2 regions of the Brachybacterium aquaticum genome follow, and region 1 is predicted to be linked to the other one. Evidence: predicted binding sites of a transcription regulator. Region 1 holds the regulator's gene; the other holds the start of a gene.

Region 1 (4,030 bases):
GCACGAGCAGGCCGACGACGTCGACACTGCGACGGTCTCCCTGGTCATGCAGCCCGGCTACAAGCTGGGCGAGCGGGTGCTGCGCCCCGCGCGGGTGGGCACCAAGGGCCCCGCCTGATCGGCGAGCCCGACCTCCGATGACGGCGGGGCCGTGCGGTCCCCGCGACCGACCGGCCCCGCCGCCGTCATCCCCCAAGACATACGCAGAAGCACCTGACGCTCCCGGAAGGAGGCGCACATGTCCCAACAGGACTGGCTCGACAAGGACTTCTACGCGGTCCTCGGCGTCTCCAAGGACGCCGACCCGCAGGAGATCAAGAAGGCCTACCGCAACCAGGCCAAGAAGTACCACCCCGACCGCCACCCCGACGATCCGAAGGCGGAGGAGAAGTTCAAGGAGATCGGTGAGGCCTACTCGGTCCTCAACGACGCCGAGCAGCGCCAGCAGTACGACGCGATCCGCGCCATGGGCTCCGGCGGCGCCCGCTTCTCCGCAGGCCAGGGAGGCCCCGGCGGTGCCGGCTTCGAGGACATCTTCTCCGCGATGTTCGGCGGCGCGGACGGCGGACGCACGAGCTTCGGCGGCGGTGCCGGCGGTGGCGCGCAGCCCGACCTCGACGACCTGCTGAAGATGTTCGGCGGCCAGGCGGGCGGCTTCGGTGGGGGCGGCCGGCCGACCGGCTTCCAGCCGAACCCCGCCCAGGGCCAGGACATCTCCGCCCGGACCCGTATCAGCTTCCGCGATGCGGCGCTCGGCACGGAGATCCGCCTGACCGTGGACGGCCGCACCGTCACCGCCCGCATCCCCGCGGGCGTGCACGACGGGCAGAAGATCCGCCTGCGCGGCAAGGGCCGCCCCGGCCACGGTGGCGCACCGGCCGGCGATCTGCTGCTGACCCTCGATGTCGACGAGCATCCCGTGTGGAGCGCCGACGGCGCGAACCTGCGCCTGACCGTCCCGGTCCGCTTCGACGAGGCCGTGCTCGGCACGACCCTGTCGGTGCCGCTGCTGGACGGCGGGACCATCTCGATGAAGGTGCCCGCCGGCACCCCGTCGGGCCGCACCCTGCGCGTGCGCGGCAAGGGGCTGGTCACCAAGAAGGCGACCGGCGACCTGCTGGTCACCGTCCAGGTCGCCGTGCCGACCCACGTGGAGGGCAAGGCCAAGCGGGCCGTCGAGGAGCTCCGCGACGCGCTCGCGGACGAGGATCCCCGCGCGGGCCTCGCGGCCGCCGCCGCGAGCTGAGAGGAGCCCCGGCCATGGCACCGCAGCAGCGCATCGACGACCGCGCCCCGGTCTTCGTCATCTCGGTGGCCGCCGAGCTCTCCGGCATGCACCCCCAGACCCTGCGCCAGTACGACCGGCTCGGCCTCGTCGTGCCCCAGCGCACGCGCGGCCGGGGCCGGCGCTACTCGACCCGGGACATCATGCGGCTGCGGGAGATCCAGTCGATGTCCCAGGACCAGGGCATCAACCTCGCCGGCATCAAGCGGATCCTCGAGCTGCAGGACGAGGCGAGCGAGCTTCGCGAGCAGCTCACCCGCGTGCGCGAGGCGCTCGAGGCAATGACCCCCGCCCAGCGTCGCGTCTTCGCCGCCGACCGGGACGGCGAGATCAGCGCCCTGCGCCGCGGCGAGCGGCCGCGCCGCAGCAGCTCCAGCGGTGCGCTCGTGGTGTGGCGGCCGAACCGTCGGCCCTGACCGGGCCCGGCGCTCCCCGTCCGCCTCGCGCCTAGCGCTTTCGCCGCAGACGGCGATGGGGCTGCGCGCCGACGAGCGCGTAGATCTCCTGGATCTGCCGCGCGACCTGCAGCAGGTCGACCGACTCCGCAGCCTGGCGCCCCGCTTCCCGCAGGTCCACCAGCTCGCCGTCCAGCAGGGCGGCGAGCTTCGTCGCGACCCGGTCGGGGAAGCCGGGGTCGTCACCGCTGACCTGGTGGGTCAGCACCCCGTCGGGCATGGCGTCGCGGTAGATCGGGATGCCGCGCACGAGGGTGGGCGTCCCGCACGCCAGCGCTTCCCACAGCACGATCCCCTCGGTCTCCTCCTTGGTGAGGAAGCAGAACGCATCGGCCCCGCAGTACGCCTCGCGCAGCTGCTCGGGGCGCACGTAGCCGGGGAACTGGGCGTTGGAGGGGGCGGTGCGCAGGGCATGCTCGACCTCGGAGGTGAGCAGGCGCTCATCCGTGCGGCCGTACCAGACGAAGGTCGTGTGCGGCATGCACCGTGCGACCTCCACCCAGTCCAGGATCCCCTTGCGCACCAGCTGCATGCCGACGCTGACCACCACGGTCGAGGTCGGGCCGAGGCCGAGGGACTCGCGAAGACGTCCGCGCGCCTCGGGATCGGGGCGGAAGAACCGGGTGTCCACGCCGTTGGAGAGCACGCGGATCGGGGCGGTGAGGCCGTACTTCGGGGCGGCGATCAGATCGCGGGAGTAGGTGCTCGGGGTGACCACCAGGTCGCCGCGGCGGTAGATGTGCGAGATCCAGCGGCGGAACAGCGGCGCGAGCCGGTTCGAGCCGGGGAAGGAGTCGCGGAAGTCGTCCTCCGTGGAGTGCGCCCACACGAGCACCGGGCGCCGCCACAGCCGCGCCCAGCGGGCGAGAACGGGCGTGTCCGGGAAGGGGGTGTTCAGGTGCACCACGTCGAAGGGGCGCAGCGGGTTCGTGACCACGACGTGGCCGAGCGAACGCACCGCGGACTCCTGGTGGCGGATGGCCGCGCCGATCCCGGACTCCTTGGCGAGGGAGGCGAGGCCTCGGGGCATGAGCACGCGCAGCGGCTCATCGGGGCGCACGTCGCGGCGCGGATGGCGGCCAGGCACGACGGTGTGCAGGGCATGGTCGGCCCAGCGCACCGCCGGGTCCCAGGGGCGGCGGGGGCGCCGGACGGCGCGGGTCTTCATCAGCATGTCGGAGTCCTTCTCACCAGGGCAGGAACCGCAGCAGCAGGGCGCTGACACCGAGCCCGTACGCGATCAGGGCCCACGGCTTGCACAGCAGGATGATCAGGGCGTAGGTGCGCCACCGCACGCGGGTGGTCCCGGCGATGTAGCAGAGCAGGTCGTCGGGGGCGACCGGGAGGGCGATCGCGGTGGCGAAGGCCCGCGTGAAGTGCGCGCTGCGCGTCCAGCCGAGGAACTTCTCGACCGTGCGCACGCCGAACATCCGCTCGATGAGGTCCAGCCCCACATGGCGGCCGATCGCGAAGTTCATCATCGAGCCCGCGCACACGGCGACGTAGTTGTATAGCGTCCCCTCGACCGGACCGAACAGCACGGGACCGGCGATCACCAGCAGCCCGCCCGGCACGATCGGGAACACGACCGAGGCGGCGGAGACGACGAGGAACGCGACGGGCCCCCAGGCGCCGAGGGAGTCGATGAAGGCCTGCAGGTTCACCAGGGAGCGCAGCACCCCCGTGTCCAGTCCCCACACGACCATGGCGATGCTCGCGGCGAGGCCCAGCAGCGGCGAGAGCCGCACCGCGATGAGCAGCGGGTCGCGGCGGCGCGGGGCGGTCTCCGCGGCCGAGCCATCGGCGGCGGGGGCCGTCGGGGAGGCGGGGGCTGTCGAGGTCGCAGGCGCCGTCCGGACGGCCGGGGCGGGAGCCGGGGAGGTGGACTTCCGCGAGGGCAGCGACGGTGCGGAGGGCACCGCCACCACCGGGATCGTGCCGGTGTGCGTGCTCATGCGCTCACCGCCGTCCGGGCGATGATCTGCGGCGGGCGACGCCGCAGGATCTGTTGGTACACGTCCAGCACTCCGCGGCCGAACTCCCGCGCCCCGCAGGTCGCGCGGGCGTGGGCGAGCGCGGCGGCGGACATCTCCTCCCGCAGCATCGGGTCGTCCAGCAGTGCGGACAGGTGCGCGGCGAACTGCGCGGCGTCCTGGTACTGCCAGCCGGTGCGGCCCTCGAGGACCACGGCGGCGAGCGAGGGGTCGCGGTGGCACAGCAGTGGCAGGCCGCAGGCGAGGGCCTCGATGAAGGTCAGTCCCTGGGTCTCGCTGAGCGAGGCGCTGACGAA
Region 2 (4,030 bases), 1.1 Mb from region 1:
CGGGCAGACGGTGGCGCTCGTGGGCCAGACCGGCGCCGGGAAGTCCACCGTCGCCAAGCTCATCTCCCGCTTCTACGACGCGACCGAGGGCCGGGTGCTGCTGGACCGCGTGGACCTGCGCGACATCTCGATGAAGGACCTCACCCGCAACATCGTCATGGTCACGCAGGAGGCGTACCTGTTCTCCGGCACCGTCGCGGACAACATCGCGCTCGGCAAGCCCGGTGCGTCCCGCGAGGAGATCGAGGCGGCCGCCCGCGCGATCGGTGCGGACGCCTTCATCGAGCAGCTGCCCTACGGCTACGACACCGACGTGAACAAGCGCGGCGGACGCGTCTCCGCCGGGCAGCGCCAGCTGATCTCCTTCGCCCGCGCCTTCCTCGCCGACCCCCGCGTGCTGATCCTCGACGAGGCCACGAGCTCCCTGGACATCCCCTCGGAGCGGATGGTGCAGGAGGGTCTCACGAAGCTCCTGGGCCGGCGCACCTCGCTGATCATCGCCCACCGCCTGACCACCGTGATGATCGCCGACCGGGTGCTCGTGGTCCACGACGGCCAGGTCGTCGAGGACGGCTCGCCGACCGAGCTCGTCGCCGCGGGCGGGCGCTTCGCCGCGCTGTACCAGGCGTGGCAGGAGTCGATGTAGCGGGGCCGGCGGTCGGGGCGCGCCCTCAGCGCGCCCCGAGCAGCGCCTTCAGCTCCGCGGTGACGCCCTCCACCTCGACCGGCATCTCCGGCCTGCGGAAAGTGTCCGGGGTGACCAGGAACCGCTGCTGCAGGGTCACTGGGCCGGGTTCGGTGGACATCTGGATGCCGTTGTCCTCGTAGCCGCAGGCGCGCGAGACCGCGGCGGAGCGATGGTTCTCGACCGCCGCGGCGGACTCGGCCCGCTCGGCGCCGAGGTGGTCGAAGGCGAGCACGAGCATCGCCTGGCGCATGAGGCGGCCGTACCCGCGGCCGTGCGCATCGCGCGTCAGCCAGGAGCCGGAGTGGACGGTGCGCCGCTCGGCGAACCGCTCCGCGGCCACGTCCTGCACGCCGAGGAGTCTGCCGCCCGCCCAGATCCCGAACGGGAGGGTCCATTCCTCGGGCCCGAGCCCGCTGCGCAGGCGCCACTGGAAGCGCAGCGCCTCGCGCACGCGCTCGTCGGGCTCGGCGCGGTACCAGCCGAACACGTAGGAGGCACCCTCGTCCTCGAAGATCGGCCGACGGATCAGCGCCGCGTACTCGGGCAGATCCGCGTCTGCGAGCACCCTCAGGGTCAGGTCCCCGGCCCGCACGACGAGCCCGAAGGGCGGGTGGAGCGTGACGAGCGCAGGGTCGACGGTGGACGCAGAGGAGCCGGGCACGGAGGATCCGGACGCAGAGAGATCGGGGGCGGAGGCCATCGCTCCAGCGTAGTGCTGGGAACGATGGTCTCCGCCCCCGATCTCGGTGGCGGTGCGCGGCGCCCGGACGTCGGCCTGGCCTCGGGGCCCGGTCGGATCAGGCGCGGCCATCGGTCACGCGCTCTGCGCGCTCAGGCGCGGGTCTGGTCAGGCGTTGACCGGCTGGGCCTCGGTGCTCTCCGGCGCGGACTCGACGGAGCCCTCGGGCTCGGGGCTCACTGACTCGCCGGTGGCGGACCCGCCCTCGAGGGCGACCGGACGGTCGCTGTGGGTGACGGCGATCTTGCGCGGCTTGGCCTCCTCGGCGACCGGGATGGTCAGGCGCAGCACGCCGTCGCTGTAGCCGGCGTCGATGCGGTCCAGCGCGACCCGGTTGCCGAGGGTCAGCTGACGGGCGAAGGTGCCGGTCGGACGCTCACGGGTGAGCCAGGAGCGCTGGCCCTCGACGGGGGTGGCCTTGCGCTCGGCACGGATGGTCAGGGTGCGGTCCTCGACGTCCACGTCGATGCTGGCAGGGTCCACGCCCGGCAGGTCGATCTCGGCGACGAAGCTGTCGCCGTCGCGGTAGAGATCCATCGGCATGCCGACGGAGGCGGGGGTGCGGGAGAGGTCGGAGAAGAGACGGTCGACCTCGTGGAAGGGGCTGAGGGTGCGTGCCATGGTGTGTCCTCCTGTGTGCATTTCTGGCGTTCCGGGTGACATCTCTCGATGTCGGCGGGGAGTACAACGCATGAGTCGGCCTTCTATTCCACAGTTGAGTCATAGGGACTCATGCCGTGTGCGTCACACCCGGGCATGTCGACGTCAACTGGCCTCCGGTCGCGCACCGGCGCACCCGCCGCGCTGCACAGCTCACGCCCTCCGTACAGTGGCTCCATGACCACCGACGTGCTGCTCACCGGCTTCGCCCCCTTCGACGGCGCGGCGCTCAACGAGTCCTGGGAGGCGGTGCGCGCGGCGGCGCCGCTGCTGGGCGAGCGCGGGATCGCGGCCGAGGCGCTGGAGCTGCCGGTCGAGTTCGGCGCCGCCTCCGCCCTGCTCACGAAGGCCGTCCGGGAGCTGCGCCCGCGCCTGGTGATCGCCGTCGGCCTCGCCGCCGGGCGCAGCGCGATCACGCCGGAGCGCGTCGCGATCAACGTGCGCGACGCACGCATCCCCGACAACGCCGGCGCACAGCCGATCGACGAGCCGGTCGTCGAGGGCGGGCCCGTAGGCCGCTTCTCGCACCTGCCCGTGAAGGCGATGGTCGCCGCGCTCGCGGCCGACGGGATCCCCGCGGCCGTCTCGCAGACGGCGGGGACGTACGTCTGCAACGACGTCTTCTACGCACTGCTGCACCTGCTGGAGACGGAGCCTGAGCTGGCCGGGATCCGCGGCGGGTTCGTGCATGTCCCATCGGCCGACGTGGTCGACTCCCCCGCCGCAGCCCGCGCCGTCGCACTGATGGTCGAGGTGGCGCTCGCGACGGAGGCCGACGTCCGCCTTGTCGGCGGCGCCGAGCACTGACGGCCCGGTCGCACCCCGCCTCCGCACCTGCAGCGCGCCGGCTCCGCGCCGTGCCGCGCTGCACCGTGCCGTACCGAGCCGTGTCATCCCCCTCCAAGCCGTGCCGCGGGAACGTTCCGCCCCGCACGGCGCGGCCGTTGTCAACACCCTCCCCGTGCCGGGGATGAGCGACGCTTCCGACTGTGCACATCGGGCCGTGCGCAACGCCCTCGAGGTGGACAACCGCCCCTCTTCCACCCCTCCGCAATAGTTATCCACAACGTTTTCCACCGCGGTGGAGGAATCACAGACTTGTAGTTCCGCAGGTGCGAGCGAGATGCCGGGCGTGTCGCGCCTCGGGAGCCGTCCGCGGCCGTGCGGCGGCGAAGCCTCAACCTCAACTAGAGGTGCAACCACGCAGTAACTTCACGAAGATGCAGGTCAAGGGCTCGCAAAGTTGCCGTGCGAGCTGGGCCTCCACGGCTCGGAAAGCTCTCTCGATGGGCCTGTCGGGCCGCTGATCACCTGGTGTGAGGGCACTGTTCGGGCCGCGGGCGGCCGCTGCGGGACGTCGTCATCCCCACCGTCCATCCACACAGCATCCCGAGTTATCCACAGCAAGACGCCGCAATCCCCAAGGAGGGGGCAGGTTGTCCCCATCCTTGTCCACAGCTGGGGAAAACCACACCCGTGTAGTTCCCCTGCACCGCGCCCCATCGGCCGACGAACGTTCCCGCGGGAACGTCTCCGCCGCCCCTGCCGCTCCCCCGCTCTGTCACTCCCGCACACCGGCCCCGGCCCCCGCGCCTGCCCCGGACAGACTTGTGCGCCCTGTCGGTCGATGTCAGATCCGACATCGACCGTCAGGGCGCACAAGTCCGGTGGCCCGACTGCGGGTGGTCGGGCTGCGGCAAGCCGCCCGGCCCGGGGCCGCCCGGCGCTCGGCCGCCCGGCCAGCGGCCCTCAGCCCCCGAGCACCATCACGGTCTTCACCGCGATAAGCACCACGCACAGCAGCACCGCTGCGACCACCACGCCGGTGTGCAGCAGGGCGGAGCGCCTGGCGAGGGCCTCGCGGTCGGCGCCCGGGGTGGCCTTGGGGCGCAGGGCGAACATGCCGGCGGTGACCAGCGCACCGAAGACGAGTCCGCCGAGGT

What was found. The regulator HspR, encoded in region 1, represses chaperone genes until heat shock. The targets are predictions, from matches to a motif close to AAGTTGAGTCNNNNNGACTCAACTT.
Region 2: HNR70_RS13240 (Hsp20/alpha crystallin family protein) is a predicted target of HspR. The motif match lies at 2,140-2,164, and genes of this name have one in related genera.

The regions. Positions count from the first base shown of each region.
Region 1 covers NZ_JACHLZ010000001.1:1,852,500-1,856,529, reverse strand. Annotated here, with positions in the region: gene HNR70_RS08295 (nucleotide exchange factor GrpE) at 1-118, shown strand, start outside; gene HNR70_RS08290 (DnaJ C-terminal domain-containing protein) at 239-1,246, shown strand; gene HNR70_RS08285 (heat shock protein transcriptional repressor HspR) at 1,261-1,701, shown strand; gene HNR70_RS08280 (glycosyltransferase) at 1,733-2,914, opposite strand; gene HNR70_RS08275 (TVP38/TMEM64 family protein) at 2,928-3,695, opposite strand; gene HNR70_RS08270 (glycosyltransferase) at 3,692-4,030, opposite strand, start outside.
Region 2 covers NZ_JACHLZ010000001.1:2,953,226-2,957,255, forward strand. Annotated here, with positions in the region: gene HNR70_RS13230 (ABC transporter ATP-binding protein) at 1-646, shown strand, start outside; gene HNR70_RS13235 (GNAT family N-acetyltransferase) at 672-1,388, opposite strand; gene HNR70_RS13240 (Hsp20/alpha crystallin family protein) at 1,536-2,048, opposite strand; gene HNR70_RS13245 (pyroglutamyl-peptidase I) at 2,265-2,894, shown strand; gene HNR70_RS13250 (rhomboid family intramembrane serine protease) at 3,837-4,030, opposite strand, start outside.